Regions from separate parts of the Streptomyces sp. NPDC048331 genome, predicted to be linked through region 2. Evidence: predicted binding sites of a transcription regulator. Region 2 holds the regulator's gene; the other holds the start of a gene.

Region 1 (8,325 bases), on a different contig from region 2:
TGGGTGCTGACGCCCGACAGCGTGGACATGCCGGCCCGGCTCCGCGGATTCCTGGACCGGCTGCTGCGGGACATCACGGCCACGCGTTAGGGGGCGTCCTCACCGCCGGTGAAGGGCGGCAGCGCGGCCAGTACCTTCGTCAGGCCCTCCGGCAAGGACTCCTGGGCACCCGCCACCTCGTGGCCGTCGTGCACGAAGGCGTAGAAGTACCCGTCGAAGATCGTGGGGCCGCCCGTCACGAACCGGGGCAGCCGGGCGAAGCCGGCCTCCCGCAGGGCGGTACGCAGGGCCGTGAGCTCCGCCGCGGACAGCTTTCCGGTGCCCGTCGGCCGCGCCTTCACGTCCAGCTGGGTCCAGGAGCCGTCGCCCTTGACGACGAGCGTGTGGGTCCGCCCGGCGATGCCCCCGGTCCGGGTGACCCGCACCAGGGTCTCGCCGGGGGCGGGGACCCGGCCGGCCGTGGGGCTCGTATGCGGGTCGGCCGTGGCGCCCGTGCTCGCACCGGGGCTGGTTCCCGGTCTGGTGCCGGGGCTCGTGCTCGGGCCGGGGTCCGCGGACGCGCTCGTGCCCGGCGCCGTGGAGGCCTTCGGGGGCGCGTCGTCTCCGCCTCCGGGCGCCGAGGGCCCGCAGCCCACCAGGAGCACCGTGCTCAGCACCGCCACCGCGGCCGCTCGTAACGCGTGCACACCCACCTCCGCGGGGACTCGGCTCCAACCCCGAGTATGGAGTCCGCACCCTCGTTCCGACACCCGTTTCGAACACCCGTCCCGACCGCACGCGGAGGCCGACATCAGCCGGATCGCCCCCTGGCGCCTGATCCCGCCGCTGCTGTCCGTGCTCCTCGGCCTGTGGGGCCTGGAGCGGGGCGGCAGCATGTGGCGCGACGAGTCCGTCACCTGGCAGGTGGCCCACCGGCCGCTCGGCCAGATCGTGGAGCTGCTGGGCCGGGTCGACGCCGTCCACGGCCTGCACTACCTGCTCATGCACGGGCTGTACCAGGTGTGGGAGGGCGGCCTGTGGGCACTGCGCCTGCCCTCCGTCGCCGCCACCGCCCTCGCCGCGGCCGGGGTGGCCGCCGTCGCCCACCGGCTCGCGGGGGAGCGGGCCGCACTGCTCGCGGGCTGTGTGTACGCCGTACTACCGCCCGTGCAGATGTACGCCCAGGAGGGGCGCTCGTACGCCCTGGTCGCCGCCGCCGTGGCGTGGGCGACGTACCTGATGCTGTGCGAGCGGTGGCCGGCCTACACGGTGGTGCTGCTGCTCGGCTGCTGGCTGCACGAGTTCGCCGCGCTGGCCCTGCTCGCCCACGCCTGCACCGCGTGGCGCTCGCCCGGCTGGCGGCGCGCCGCCGCCGTCGTGGCGGCCCTGCTGTTGCCGCTGGCCGTGGTGAGCGCCCGGCAGGCCGAGCAGCAGCTGGGCTGGCTCGGCCGACCCAGCTGGCAGGACTGGGTGGCGTACGGGGTGGTGGGCGCCGCGGCCCTGCTGCTCGCGCGGGGGGCTCCGGACGACCTCGTACGGGTGGCGCTCCCGCTCGTCCTGCTGCCGCCCGGGGTGCTGATGGTGATCTCACTGGTCAACCCCTGGTACGTCGACCGGTACGTGATCTACGCGCTGGCCGGGCTCGCCCTGCTGACCGGGGCCCGCCTCGCGCGGGCCCGCGGGTGGTGGCCGTGGCTGCCGGTGGTCGCGCTGCTGGTGCCCTTCGGCTTCTGGTCGGTGTGGCTGCGTACGCCGGAGAGCCGCAAGGACGACGTGCTCGCGGTGGCCGCCGCGGTCCGGGACCGGGCCCGGCCCGGGGACGCGGTGGTGTTCATGCCCTCGCGCCGGCGCGAGTGGCTGCTGTCCTCGCCCGAGCTGTACGGGGAGCTGCGCGACGTGGCCCTGGACCGCACCCCGGCGGCCTCGCACAGCCTCCAGGGCACCGAACTGCCCCCGGACCGGATCCGCGCGGCGCTCCTGGCCTCGCCCCGGGTGATCGCCCTGCTGGACCCGGCGGGCCAGCCGCTGGACCCGTACCCGCGGGAGGTGGTCAAGCGGGCGGAGCTGGCCGCCGGCTTCGACCTGTGCGCGACGACCGAGGTGCGCGGCGCCCGGGTGGCGGTCTACGCCCGCCCGGGCGGCTGCGACTGACCCCGCCGAGGCCGACCCCCGGCCCCGAACGCTGCACAGCCCCGCGCCCACCTGCGCCGACGGCCCCCGCCGCCCCGGGTGCGGCACAGGCCCTCAGCGGTCCCGGTGTCGCACCGGTCCGTGGGTCCGGGGGCGGCCCTGGCCTCGGGCCGGCCGGGGCGAGCCCGGCCCGTCGGTCGGGGGCCAGGACGGCTGCTGTGCGGACCTGCGCGCGCCGGGCCGGATGCGGAGGCCGGATGCGGAGGCCGGAGCGGGTGCCGCACCCGTTCGCCGGTGCGCGGCTCGGGCCGGCAGGCCTGTCCCCGACGCGTTCCGGTCCACCCCGCCCCGCGGGCCGGGGCGCGGCGCGGCGGAGGATGGGGCGACCCGTGTCGTCCAGTCGGAGGTGCCGTCCCGCATGACCACACCCCAGAACACGCCGTTCGAAGCCCTGAACGAAGCCTTGCCCGAGGACCTGCCCGGACCGCTCGTCGGGGGCGACTGGCTCGCCCGCCGGCTGGGCGCGCCCGGCCTGGTCCTCTTCGACGCCTCCGTCGGCGCCCACCGCGCCACCGCCCACCGGATCCCGGGCGCCCGCCCCTTCGACCTCGACGGGGACCTGTCCGACCACACCGCGCCCGCCCCGCACACCATGCCCGGGGCGCCGGAATTCACCGAGGCCATGCGCGCCCTCGGCGTCGAGGACTCGGACACCGTCGTGGTCTACGACGGCGCCGGCATCTACTCCAGCGCCCGCGCCTGGTGGATGCTGCGCGCCATGGGCTTCGACCGGGCCGCCGTCCTCGACGGGGGACTGCCCGCCTGGACCGCCGCCGGACTGCCCGTCGAAGCCACCGCCCCCGCGTACGGGGGCCCGCGTGGCTCCTTCACCGTCCGGCCCCGGGCCGGGCTGCTGGTCGACAGCGTCACCGTCGCTCGGGCCCTGACCGACCCTGCGGCGGCCGTCCTCGACGCCCGCACCCGCGAACGCTTCGCCGGCACCGCCCCCGAACCCCGACCGGGCCTGCGCGGCGGCCACATGCCCGGCGCGGTCAACCTGCCCTTCGCCGAACTCCAGGACCGGGACGGGCTGATGCGGCCCGCCGGGGAACTGCGCGCGACCTTCCGGGCCCTGACGGGGGAACGGGAACGGCTCCTTCTCAGCTGCGGCTCCGGGGTGACCGCGTGCGTCCTGGCCCTCGGCGCCGAACTCGCCGGGTACGAGGAGATCGCGGTGTACGACGGCTCCTGGAGCGAGTGGGGCCTGCCCTCGGAACTCCCCGTGACCACCGACCTGTAGCGCGGGGGAGCGGGGGACGGGGGGTTAGCCCCACCTGAGGTCCGGGTACGTGCACCATCGGCCCGGGCAGGCTCCCGGGCCAGACTCGGGCCATGACCACTCACACCGCCTCCGCCCGCACGGCCCGCACCGCGATCCTCGCCCTCGGCGCCGGCCTCCTCCTGGCCGGGTGCTCCTTCTCGGGCAGCATCGTGGACGGCGCCTACAAGACGGCGACCGCCGATGCCACGGTCACCGAGGCGGTCACGGCGGTGAAGCTGACGGGGGTCCGCTCCGGCTCGATCGAGGTCACCCCCGGGACCGGCCCCGGGGCCACGATCCGCCGCGTCGTCCGCTACCGCGGGGACACCGTCCCGGAGACCGGTCAGCAGGTCACCGGCGGCGTCCTGACCTTCAGCAAGAGCTGCGCGGAGGAATGCCGCGTCGACTACCGGCTGGAGGTCCCGGCCACGGCCACGGTGGACCTGGAGAGCTCCAGCGGCGACATCACGGTGACGGGTGTGGCGGGGGCGGCGATGGAGGCCGACTCCGGCGACGTCACGGCCGAGCGGATCGGCGGCCCGCTGAAGGTCCGCACCTCCTCGGGCGAGATCACCGCCACCGGGCTGTCCGGCCCGAGCGCCGAGGCCCGCTCCACCTCGGGCGACGCACGACTGGACTTCGCGAAGGCCCCGTCGTCGGTGCTCGTCGCGACCTCCTCGGGCGACGTCACCCTGAAGGCCCCCCAGGGTCCGTACCGGACCAAGGTCTCCACCGACTCCGGCGACCGCGACATCACCCTTCCCGACGACGCCTCCGCCCCCTCCCACATCTCGGTGAAGACCACCTCGGGCGACATCCACCTGTCGGCACTCTGACGCGACCCGGAAGGAGGGCGTTCCGTGCGGACCACGCCGCGCTTCCCCCGGCCCGTGGGGACCGCCGGACGCGTCATGATCACGTGCTGACGTCCCTCGCGATCTGTATCAACGCCTCGTCCCACACGTCCCCTCCGTCCGCCCAGGTCCACAGCCATCCACGCAGGGACGGTGCCGCGTAGCGCAGGCCGTCGTGCGGGCTCTGGCCCTGTTCGGGAATCCAGCCGTCGGCGTCCCACAGCAGCACCGGACTGTCGACCGCTCGCAGGGAGACGTACCACTCCATGCTGCAGCCGCCGCCCGTCAGGAAGAACCACGAGGCCGGCGGGCCCCATCCGGGCCGCCGGTCATGGACGGCGGTCGCACAGGGCCACTCCTGCACGTGCCCGTGCGGAACGCCGCGCGGTATCAGTGAGGCGAGGCCGCCGTCCGGACCGAATCCTCCGTCCCCGATCTCGGTGTAGACGCGTCGGAGCAACCCGGGCAGTCGATGGCCGAGCTTCTGCTCCGCGTGCTCGACCTCGGCGAACGTCACAGGCGGGAAGGGCGTGTCGGGGAGGCCGCCGCCGCGGGAGGGGATCGTGCCTCCCTCGCCCCAGGCGCGTGCGTGCAGCTTCTCCAGCAGTGCGTCGTCCGCGGCGGTGCGGTGGGTGGCATCGGTCACGAGTCGGAACCGTAGCGAGGAAGGCCGCCGCTCCGGACGCTCGGCGTCGTTCGCGACGTCTTCCCGGACGCGTTCGCCCCGGGCGAACGGGGCGTGGGGAACATCGGGAGGCGCACATGCATTGAGTCGGCATAGCTCAACTTCACTGCCGGAGGGAAGATCATGGCTTCGACGTCCGTCACACTCACCCTGCCCGTGCTGCCGCTCGACGACGAGGTCGTGCTGCCCGGAATGGTCGTACCGCTCGACCTGTCCGACGCCGAGGTACGCGCCGCCGTGGAGGCCGCGCAGGCCGCCGCCGGCAAGAGCGGCAGCGGCAAGCCCCGGGTCCTGCTCGTGCCGCGCATCGACGGCACGTACGCCGGCACCGGAGTGCTCGGCACCGTCGAACAGGTCGGCCGACTCTCCGGCGGGGACCCCGGAGCGCTCATCCGCGGCCTCGGCCGGGTCCGCATCGGGGCCGGGACCACCGGCCCCGGGGCCGCGCTCTGGGTCGAGGGCGAGACCGTCGACGAGGCGCTGCCCGATCCGCTGCCCGGGGCGGTCACCGAACTCGTCAAGGAGTACAAGGCGCTCGCCACCAGCTGGCTCAAGAAGCGCGGCGCCTGGCAGGTCGTGGACCGGGTCCAGCAGATCGAAGGCGTGTCCGCGCTCGCCGACAACTCCGGCTACTCGCCCTTCCTGACGGTCGAGCAGAAGGTCGAACTGCTGGAGACCGCCGACCCGGTCGCCCGCCTCAAGCTCGCCGTCAAGGCGCTCAGCGACCACCTCGCCGAGCAGGACGTCGCCGAGTCCATCGCCAAGGACGTCCAGGACGGCGTCGACAAGCAGCAGCGCGAGTTCCTGCTCCGGCGACAGCTGGAGGCCGTACGCAAGGAACTGCGCGAGCTCAACGGCGAGCAGGACGGCGAGGAGTCCGACGACTACCGCGCCCGCGTCGAGGCCGCCGACCTCCCCGAGAAGGTGCGGGAGGCCGCCCTCAAGGAGGTCGAGAAGCTGGAACGGTCCAGCGACCAGAGCCCTGAGGGATCCTGGATCCGGACCTGGCTGGACACCGTGCTGGAACTGCCCTGGAACGAGCGCACCGAGGACGAGTACGACATCCGGGGCGCCCGGGCCGTCCTCGACGCCGAACACGCGGGCCTCGGCGACGTGAAGGACCGCATCACCGAGTACCTCGCCGTCCGCAAGCGGCGCGGCGAGCGCGGCATGGGCGTCATCGGCGGCCGCCGCGGCGGCGCCGTACTGGCCCTCGTCGGCCCGCCCGGCGTCGGAAAGACCTCGCTCGGGGAAAGCGTGGCGCACGCCATGGGCCGCAAGTTCGTCCGGGTCGCCCTCGGCGGCGTCCGCGACGAGGCCGAGATCCGCGGCCACCGCCGGACCTACGTCGGCGCCCTCCCCGGCCGGATCGTCCGGGCGATCAAGGAGGCCGGGTCGATGAACCCGGTGGTGCTCCTCGACGAGATCGACAAGGTGGGCTCCGACTTCCGGGGCGACCCGGCCGCCGCCCTGCTGGAGGTCCTCGACCCGGCGCAGAACCACACCTTCCGCGACCACTACCTGGAGGTGGAACTGGACCTCAGCGACGTCGTCTTCCTGGCCACCGCCAACGTCCTCGAAGCCATCCCCGAGGCCCTGGCCGACCGCATGGAGCTCGTCCGGCTCGACGGGTACACCGAGGACGAGAAGGTCGTCATCGCCCGCGACCACCTGCTTCCGCGCCAGCTGGAGCGCGCGGGGCTGGGCTCCGACGAGGTGGTCCTGGAGGAGGACGCCCTGCGCAAGCTCGCCGGGGAGTACACCCGCGAGGCGGGCGTCCGCACCCTGGAGCGCTCCCTCGCCCGCCTGCTGCGCAAGGTCGCCTCCCAGCACGAGCTGGGGGAGCGGGAACTGCCCCTGAACATCGGCGCCGACGACCTGCGGGCCCTGATCGGGCGCCCCCACCACGTACCGGAGTCCGCCCAGGACCCCGCCGAGCGGCGCACCGCCGTCCCCGGCGTCGCCACCGGCCTGGCCGTGACCGGCGCGGGCGGCGACGTGCTGTTCGTGGAGGCCTCGCTGGCCGACCCGGAGACGGGCGCGGCCGGGCTCACCCTCACCGGCCAGCTCGGCGACGTCATGAAGGAATCGGCGCAGATCGCCCTGAGCTTCCTGCGCTCCCACGGCGCGGAACTGGAGCTCCCGGTCGCCGACCTGAAGGACCGGGGCGTGCACATCCACTTCCCGGCGGGCGCCGTGCCCAAGGACGGCCCGAGCGCGGGCATCACCATGACCACCGCCCTCGCCTCGCTGCTCTCCGGTCGGCAGGTGCGCACCGACGTGGCCATGACCGGCGAGGTCTCGCTGACCGGACGCGTCCTGCCCATCGGCGGGGTGAAGCAGAAGCTGCTCGCCGCGCACCGGGCCGGACTGACCACCGTCATCATCCCCAAGCGCAACGAGGCCGACCTGGACGACGTCCCGGCGGAGGTGCTGGAGACGCTGGAGGTGCACCCGGTGACGGACGTGCGCCAGGTACTGGAACTGGCCCTGGCGCGGGCGGAGGCCCCGGTCGTCGCGGCCGCCTGACGCACGCACACGGCCCGGTGGCCCGCTCCGGCGGGGTACCGGGCCGTCGGCACACCCGCTGCGAAATACTGGCCCCCGCACCCACCGGGGTGCCGGACATCATCGAAGGAGCGGGACGTGCACGGGAGTGAAGACCAGGAGTTCCTTGCCCTGGAGCGGGAGCTGTCCGTCTTCCTCCGACGGGCCCGCGCCTCCTCGGGGGAGATGGCCCGCGAGCTCCACCCCGAACTGGAGCCGGCCGCGTACGGGCTCCTCGTACGCCTGGAAGCGGCCGGACGGCAGCGGGCCACCGAACTCGCCGCCTACTTCGGGGTCGGCAAGGCCACCATGAGCCGACAGCTGCGGGCCCTGGAGGTGCTCGGCCTGGTGGCCCGCGAGCCGGACCCCGCCGACGGCCGGGCCTCCCTGGTCGGCCTCACCGAGGAGGGCCGGGAACGGTTCCTGCGGGTCCGGGGGGCGCGGCGCGAGCAGTACATGCGCAAGCTCGCCGACTGGGACCGCGGCGAGGTCGCGGAACTGGCCCGGCTGCTGAACCAGCTGAACGCGGGCGGGGAGTAGGGCGCTTCGCCGCGGAACTCGGGTGGGCCCGCTCAGAGCTCCGCGTAGACCGCCGACGCGTCGTCGTGCCGCTTGTACCGGCCCGGCGGGCGGGCCGGATCGGACTCGACGGCGCGCACCCGGCCGATCAGGCCCTGCGCCCCCTCCTTCCGCAGCACCGCCAGGCAGTCGGCCCAGTCGCCCTGCCCGAAGGTGTCCGTCCACCGGCTCGCCCCGTCCGTGAGCGCGGCCACCGCCCGCACGCGCCCGCGCGGGGTGCGCCCGGTCAG
Region 2 (8,325 bases):
GCGCAGGCACAGGATCGCGAGGCCGATGGTCAGGATGATGTACTCGACGAAGTACGCCTGCCAGGCCTTCGAGCCGGTGAAGCGCGACTTGCGGCCGGCCCGGGAGGGCAGGCTGAGCAGTCGGATCGCCATCAGGACCACGATGCCGAGGACCGTCATCAGGCCGATGAACTCGATGTAGAGCTCGAACGGCAGGAAGCCGCCGACGATCGGCAGCACCCAGTCGGCCTCGAAGAGCTGGCCGTAGGCCTGCGCCAGGGTCGGCGGCAGCGTCAGGAAGCCGATCGCGACGAACCAGTGCGCGAAGCCCACGATGCCCCAGCGGTTCATCCGGCTGTGGCCGAGGAACTCGCGGACGAGGGTGAACGTTCGGGCCTTCGGGTCGTCCGTGCGGCTGCCTGCCGGCACGGGTTGGCCGAGCTTCACGAAGCGGTAGATCTGCGCCACGGCTCGTGCGAGCAGCGCGACGCCGACCACGGTCAGGACCAGCGACACGATGATCGCGGCGAGTTGCATGGAAGGGCTCCTCGGGCGGCACTTACTAAGCGGTAACTTATGAAGTCAAGGCTTGAGGTTACCCATTCCCGACGCCGCAATGTAGCTGAGCGTGCGGTGATCTGTGTCGCTCAGGCGACCCTTTGCCGGTACGCCGCACGCGGGGTCTGCGCCAGGATCGCGAGGTCCATCCCGAGCCAGTGGTTCTCCACATAATGCCGGTCGAGCAGAGCCATCTCCTCCCAGGGGAGGTCCGAACGCGCGCTGACCTGCCACAATCCGGTCATTCCGGGACGTACGAACAGTCGCTCGGGGTGGTCGGTACAGGCCTCCGGGCGCGGCCCGACCAGCGACATCTCGCCGCGGATCACGTTCAGCAGCTGCGGGAGGCAGTCGAGGGCGCAGCGGTCCAGGACCGCTCCGATCCGGCCGGTGCCGTCGTCGGTGCGCAGCCGCCAGGTGCGGAACGGGCGTCCGGCCAGGCCCGCCGCGGGCTGCCGTACGAAGGGGCGCCCGCCCTGGGTCACGTACAGCAGTGCGGTGGCCAGCGCGAGGGGTGCGGCGCACAGGGCCAGCAGGGCGACCGCCCCGACCAGGTCGAGCACCCGCTTGGCCGGTGGCCTGGCCGGTCCGAACCGGAGCCGGAGCCGGAGTCGGAGCCGGGGTCGGAGTCGTGGCCCTGGTGCGGCGGGGTGGGGCAGCAGGAGGGGCATGCCAGCACGCTGCCGTACGCCTCCGGCGGTCTTGCGGTGGCGCGCGCTGCCGTGACCCGTTCGGCGGTCCAGGCGCCGTCGGGGCTCCGCCCCCGGATCCGGTGCTTCGAAGGGCGGCGGGGCCCGGATCAAGGGCGGGTTGCGCGTAAGTATGACCTAAAGGTTGAGTCGACCCGGCTCAGCTCTGTTGACGCAAGCGCGGCGATGCGGCATGGTTGAGTCTGTTCCACTCAAGTCAGCTGGAGGAATTGAAATGGCACGTGCGGTCGGCATCGACCTGGGCACCACTAACTCCGTCGTCAGCGTTCTGGAAGGCGGCGAGCCCACCGTCATCACCAACGCCGAGGGCGCCAGGACCACGCCGTCCGTCGTCGCCTTCGCCAAGAACGGTGAGGTCCTCGTCGGCGAGGTGGCCAAGCGCCAGGCGGTCACGAACGTGGACCGGACCATCCGCTCCGTCAAGCGCCACATGGGCACTGACTGGAAGATCAACCTGGATGGCAAGGACTTCAACCCGCAGCAGATGAGCGCCTTCATCCTGCAGAAGCTGAAGCGCGACGCCGAGGCGTACCTGGGTGAGAAGGTCACGGACGCGGTCATCACCGTCCCGGCCTACTTCAACGACTCCGAGCGTCAGGCGACGAAGGAGGCCGGCGAGATCGCGGGCCTGAACGTCCTGCGTATTGTCAACGAGCCGACGGCCGCCGCCCTGGCCTACGGCCTCGACAAGGACGACCAGACCATTCTCGTCTTCGACCTCGGTGGTGGCACCTTCGACGTGTCGCTCCTGGAGATCGGCGACGGCGTCGTCGAGGTGAAGGCCACCAACGGTGACAACCACCTCGGTGGTGACGACTGGGACCAGCGCGTCGTCGACTACCTGGTGAAGCAGTTCGCCAACGGCCACGGCGTGGACCTCTCCAAGGACAAGATGGCGCTCCAGCGCCTGCGCGAGGCCGCCGAGAAGGCGAAGATCGAGCTGTCCTCCTCCACGGAGACCACGATCAACCTGCCCTACATCACGGCTTCCGCCGAGGGCCCGCTGCACCTGGACGAGAAGCTCACGCGCGCCCAGTTCCAGCAGCTGACCGCAGACCTGCTCGACCGCTGCAAGACCCCGTTCCACAACGTCATCAAGGACGCCGGCATCGCGCTGTCCGAGATCGACCACGTGGTCCTGGTCGGCGGCTCCACCCGTATGCCGGCCGTCGCCGAGCTCGTCAAGGAGCTCACCGGCGGTCAGGACGCCAACAAGGGCGTCAACCCGGACGAGGTCGTCGCCATCGGCGCCACCCTCCAGGCCGGTGTGCTCAAGGGTGAGGTCAAGGACGTCCTGCTCCTCGACGTGACCCCGCTGTCCCTCGGTATCGAGACCAAGGGCGGCATCATGACCAAGCTGATCGAGCGCAACACCACGATCCCGACGAAGCGCTCCGAGATCTTCACGACGGCCGAGGACAACCAGCCGTCCGTGCAGATCCAGGTCTACCAGGGCGAGCGCGAGATCGCGGCGTACAACAAGAAGCTCGGCATGTTCGAGCTGACGGGCCTGCCCCCGGCCCCGCGTGGCGTCCCGCAGATCGAGGTCTCCTTCGACATCGACGCGAACGGCATCATGCACGTCACGGCCAAGGACCTCGGCACGGGCAAGGAGCAGAAGATGACCGTCACCGGCGGCTCCTCGCTCGGCAAGGACGAGGTCGACCGCATGCGCCAGGAGGCGGAGCAGTACGCGGACGAGGACCTGCGTCGCAAGGAGGCGGCCGAGTCCCGCAACCAGGGCGAGCAGCTCGTCTACCAGACGGAGAAGTTCGTCAAGGACAACGAGGACAAGGTCCCGGCCGACGTCAAGACCGAGGTCGAGTCCGCCGTCTCCGAGCTGAAGGAATCGCTCAAGGGCGAGGACACGGCCGAGATCCGCACCGCGACGGAGAAGCTCGCCGCGGTCAGCCAGAAGCTCGGCCAGGCCATCTACGCCGACGCGCAGGCCGCCCAGGCGGCCGGTGGCGCCGGTGACGCGGGCCAGGCCAAGGCCGACGACGACGTCGTCGACGCCGAGATCGTCGACGACGAGAAGCCGAAGGGCGGCGCTGCCTGATGTCGGAGGAGACCCCGGGTTTCGACGAGAAGCCCGAAGTCCCCGACGCCGGTCAGAACGACGCCGAGCCGAAGGCCGCCGACTCCGCCAAGGAGGAGGCGGCGGCCCCGGCCGGGGACGCAAGCCAGGACGTGGCGCTGCTGGCGCAGCTGGACCAGGCCCGTACCGCGCTCTCCGAGCGCACCGCGGACCTCCAGCGGCTCCAGGCCGAGTACCAGAACTACCGCCGCCGGGTGGAGCGGGACCGGATCACCGTCAAGGAGATCGCGGTCGCGTCCCTCCTGACGGAACTGCTCCCGACCCTGGACGACATCGGCCGGGCGCGGGAACATGGCGAGCTGGTCGGTGGCTTCAAGTCGGTGGCCGAATCGCTGGAGACCGTCGCCGCCAAGATGGGCCTGCAGCAGTTCGGCAAGGAGGGCGAGCCCTTCGACCCGACGATCCACGAGGCCCTGATGCACTCGTACGCGCCGGACATCACGGAGGACACCTGCGTGGCGATCCTCCAGCCGGGGTACCGCATCGGCGAGCGCACGATCCGTCCCGCACGGGTCGCGGTGGCCGAGCCCCAGCCGGGGGCGGCCCCCAAGTCCGAGTCCGCGGAGGGCGAAGCGCCGGACGGCTTGGACGCGGATGCCCCCGACAAGGGCTGATGCACCACACGGAGAAGCACGGGAGGAGGGACACCGGGGATGAGCACGAAGGACTTCGTCGAGAAGGACTACTACAAGGTCCTCGGTGTCCCGAAGGACGCCACCGAGGCCGAGATCAAGAAGGCGTACCGGAAGCTCGCCCGCGAGTACCACCCGGACGCCAACAAGGGCGACGCCTCCGCCGAGGAGCGCTTCAAGGAGATCTCCGAGGCGAACGACATCCTCGGCGACGCCAAGAAGCGCAAGGAGTACGACGAGGCGCGCGCCCTGTTCGGCAACGGTGGCTTCCGCCCCGGGCCGGGCGGCGGCGGCTCGTTCAACTTCGACCTCGGTGACCTCTTCGGGGGTCAGCAGCAGGGCGCCGGCCAGGCCGGCGGCTTCGGCGGCGGCCTGGGTGACGTCTTCGGCGGCCTCTTCAACCGCGGCGCCGGCCCCGGTACGGGCACCCGTACCCAGCCGCGCCGGGGCCAGGACATCGAGTCCGAGGTCACCCTCTCCTTCACGGAGGCGGTGGACGGGGCCACGGTCCCGCTCCGCATGTCCTCCCAGGCTCCCTGCAAGGCCTGTTCGGGCACCGGCGACAAGAACGGCACCCCCCGGGTGTGCCCGACCTGTGTCGGCACCGGCCAGGTCTCGCGGGGCAGCGGCGGCGGCTTCTCGCTGACCGACCCCTGCGCCGACTGCAAGGGCCGCGGCCTGATCGCGGAGACCCCGTGCGAGGTCTGCAAGGGCAGCGGGCGGGCCCGTAGCTCCCGCACCATGCAGGTCAGGATCCCGGCGGGCGTCTCCGACGGCCAGCGGATCCGGCTGCGCGGCAAGGGGGCGCCGGGCGAGCGCGGCGGTCCCGGCGGTGACCTCTACGTGGTCGTGCACGTCGGCTCCCACCCGGTGTTCGGCCGCAAGGACGACAACCTGACGGTGACCGTGCCCGTGACGTTCGCGGAGGCGGCGCTGGGGGCCGACATCAAGGTTCCGACCTTGAACGGCCCGTCGGTGACGCTGAAGCTGCCACCGGGCACCCCCAACGGGCGCACCATGCGGGCCCGCGGCAAGGGAGCGGTCCGCAAGGACGGCACCCGCGGCGACCTGCTGGTCACGGTGGAGGTCGCGGTCCCGACCGAGCTGTCCGACAAGGCCCGTGAGGCCCTGGAGATGTACCGCGAGGCGACGGAGTCGCAGGACCCGCGCTCCGCGCTGTTCGAGTCCGCGAAGGGAGCATGACATGGACGGCCGCCGACGACAGTCCTCCCGTCTGGGAAGTGGTGCCTACCAACTCACCGACGAGACCCCGGTCTACGTGATCTCGGTGGCCGCCCAGCTCTCCGGTCTGCATCCGCAGACCCTCCGCCAGTACGACCGTCTCGGCCTGGTCTCCCCGGACCGTACGGCCGGACGCGGCCGGCGCTACTCGGCCCGTGACATCGAACTGCTCCGTACGGTGCAGGCGTTGTCGCAGGACGAGGGCATCAACCTGGCGGGCATCAAGCGCATCATCGAACTGGAGAACCAGGTCGCCGCGCTCCAGCAGCGCGTGGCCGAGCTCGCCGCGGCCGTGGACGGGGCGGCGGCCACGCTGCAGGCCCGCGAGGCCCAGGTGCACGCCTCGTACCGGCGCGACCTGGTCCCGTACCAGCCTCCGCAGCCGGGCAGTGCGTTGGTGGTCTGGCGGCCCAGCCCCAAGCGGCCGATGGACTGACCGGCACCCCGGTCGCGCTCTCGCACACCCGCAGGCCCCGCCCCTCCCAGGGTGGGGCCTGCGGGGTTTCGGCGGAGCTCTCAGAGGCCTTCGGGATCCGGTTCGTGGTCCGGATGCCCGTCGGCGTCCTCCTCCGGGCAGGAGGGCCGGCCCAGGATGCCTGCCTGGGCGATGAGGTAGCCGAGTTGTGCGCGGCTGCCGCTGCCGAGGGTCGTGGCGAGCTTGGCGATGTGCGCCCGGCAGGTGCGGACGTTCATGCCGAGGCGGCGCGCGATGGCCTCGTCGACGTGGCCCTCGATCAGCAACTGGGCGATGGTCCGCTGCACGCCCGAGATCCCGCCGGGGGTGCTGCGGTAGGTCACTTCCTCCTGGAGCGGCACGGCCCGGTGCCACAGCTGCTCGAAGACCTTGATGAGGTAGTCGACCAGGCCCGGGTGACGCAGTTCCAGGGCGACCCGGCGGTCGTCGCTCACCGGGATGAAGGCGACCGTGCGGTCGAAGATGATCAGGCGTTCTATCAGTTCCTCGAGGGTGCGGATCTCCACCTTGCCCGTCGAGATCCGCTCCACGTACGCGAGCGTGCCCTGGCTGTGCCGCGCGGTGTGTTGGTACAGGGTCCGTATGCTGACCCCGCGGTCGATCAGCGGCTGGTCGCGTTCCAGGGCCTGGGTGAGGGCCAGGGAGGGCCGGGCGCCGCCCGGCTGGACCGTCAGCACCTCGGTATGACATTCGGCCGTCGCGAGGTTCAGGGCGGCGTTGATCTGTTCGAAGCCCTCCAGCACCGTGATGGCGTGGGTGTTGGCCGGGCTCTGTGCGCTGATGGCCAGGAAAGGCTCGAAAGTGTCGGTGAGATCTACAGCGCTGCGTCGGCGGTCCTGGATCTCGCGTTCAATCGGATGGAGCCGTTGAGCCAAAGCCACGGCCGGCGGAACCGGACGGAGCTGGTTCGCGTCATCCGGGTCGGGCTGCAGAAGAGCGAATTCAAGCAGGCAGGGGGCGTTCTGGATCTCGCCCCGGGCGATCCGGCCGGTGCTCAGCGCGGTGGCGTAGAGCCGCGTCCCCTCGGCACACATGGACGTCACAGGGTGGGGATGTGTCGCCTTTGTGTCGTTTCGCGTCAAATCTCCACCCCCCAGGGTCCTGAACATGCAAGAACATGATGCATCGTCCCTGTGGCATTGACGTGCCTGAATGAGCCATCGTCTGTCACGCGGGGGAGAGGATTCCATCAAGTGAGGACGAAGCCGACCATGTACAAGAGAATGCTTCGCTCGGTGCTTGCCATAGTTTTCTCCGCCGTTGCGGTTTTTGGGGCAGTCAGCGCCGTCGAAAGTGACGCGGGGAGCGCTAGGGACGGTCAGGGCACGAGCCTGACGAGCACGGACGACACGGGCTGGACCACGGCGCCCGCGGGTAAGTACGCGGACACCGGCTGGACCAGCCACCAGCTGGGCGGAAACGGCGGCGATACGGGTTGGACCGACGCCCCTGTGACGGTGTCCGCGTGACCCCCGACGATCGCGGCTTCCGCCGCGAGATGGCCTCGGCCTACCGGTCGGGTTGGCAGTTCATCGATCTCGCCACGGCCATCCCCCACCCGGGCGACTCGTTGATGGTCACCCTGTTCGGTCAACCGATCGTCGTCGTGCGCGAGGAGGACGAGGACGTACGTGCCTACCGGTGCCTGCGCCGCCCGCGGGGCGCGCCGCAGCCCGTCCGCTGCGAGGTGCGCTACGGAATGGTCTTCGTCAATCTCGATCAGCGTGACCACCAGCTCTTCGAACCCGATATCACCACCGCCACCCCCCGCAGTGCCTGACGCGATTCCCCCGTCGTTCCAGATCGCTCAGGCGCTACCCCCACACAACGGCGCCATCGTGGACCTGACCACGATGGCGCCGTTGTGATGTCCGCGTCCAGTGTTTGAATCGGACAAGATGAAGAATCAACGGCTTACGCGCGCCCCATGGCCCGGTCCAAGGTGATCTCCATGACGACCCGGTCCGGATTGGGTGACGGCGTGCGTCCGTAGCGCTCCGCGTAGCGCGCCACGGCGTCGGCGACCGACGCCTCGTCCGTGCGGATCACCGCGCGGCCCTCCAGCGTGGCCCAGCGGCGCCCTTCCATCTGGCAGACCGCGACCCGCGCGCCCCGCTGGTCCGCTTCCTGTGCCGCCAGGATGTTGCGCACCTTCTTGCTGTGCCGGTTGCTGATCACCCGGGCCAGGCCGGCCTCCGGGTCGTACGTCACCCCCACCGGCACCACGTGGGGCGTGCCGTCGGGGCGTGGCGTGGTCAGGGTGCAGACGTGCCGCTCCCGCCAGAAGGCGAGGTACTCGGGCGTCGGGTTGAGTACGTCATGAGACATGGCCCGAAGGGTACGGCCCAACGGTGTCCCCCTTTGCCTTGAGTGGAATAGACTCAACTTTGCATACGCTGACTCTGTCAGTGTTGTTGTCGGAGCTACCCCTTGGGGAGAGGAGAGGACACCGTGGACGCCGAGCTGACCAACAAGAGCCGGGACGCGCTGAACGCGGCCACCAGCAGGGCCGTCAAGGACGGCCACGCGGATCTGACCCCCGCGCACCTCCTGCTGGCCCTGCTCGCCGGCGAGGACAACGAGAACGTCATCGACCTGCTGGTCGCCACCGACGCCGACCAGGCCGCCGTA

Evidence for each region. Region 2 encodes HspR, which represses chaperone genes until heat shock. Its sites were predicted from a motif close to TTGAGNNNNNNNNNCTCAA; they were not measured.
Region 1: the regulator HspR is predicted to act here: its motif matches at 5,052-5,070, upstream of lon (endopeptidase La).

The regions. Positions count from the first base shown of each region.
Region 1 covers NZ_JBICYT010000001.1:303,385-311,709, reverse strand. The annotation lists gene ACGFYY_RS01405 (TetR/AcrR family transcriptional regulator) at 1-90, shown strand, start outside; gene ACGFYY_RS01400 (hypothetical protein) at 87-686, opposite strand; gene ACGFYY_RS01395 (hypothetical protein) at 835-2,130, shown strand; gene ACGFYY_RS01390 (sulfurtransferase) at 2,528-3,409, shown strand; gene ACGFYY_RS01385 (DUF4097 domain-containing protein) at 3,502-4,266, shown strand; gene ACGFYY_RS01380 (hypothetical protein) at 4,346-4,930, opposite strand; gene lon (endopeptidase La) at 5,093-7,498, shown strand; gene ACGFYY_RS01370 (MarR family winged helix-turn-helix transcriptional regulator) at 7,616-8,056, shown strand; gene ACGFYY_RS01365 (protein phosphatase 2C domain-containing protein) at 8,089-8,325, opposite strand, start outside.
Region 2 covers NZ_JBICYT010000010.1:190,469-198,793, reverse strand. The annotation lists gene ACGFYY_RS17380 (heterodisulfide reductase-related iron-sulfur binding cluster) at 1-516, opposite strand, end outside; gene ACGFYY_RS17375 (sugar transferase) at 627-1,208, opposite strand; gene dnaK (molecular chaperone DnaK) at 1,462-3,306, shown strand; gene grpE (nucleotide exchange factor GrpE) at 3,306-3,959, shown strand; gene dnaJ (molecular chaperone DnaJ) at 3,999-5,180, shown strand; gene ACGFYY_RS17355 (heat shock protein transcriptional repressor HspR) at 5,182-5,655, shown strand; gene ACGFYY_RS17350 (helix-turn-helix transcriptional regulator) at 5,736-6,803, opposite strand; gene ACGFYY_RS17345 ((2Fe-2S)-binding protein) at 7,193-7,474, shown strand; gene ACGFYY_RS17340 (TIGR03618 family F420-dependent PPOX class oxidoreductase) at 7,609-8,022, opposite strand; gene clpB (ATP-dependent chaperone ClpB) at 8,146-8,325, shown strand, end outside.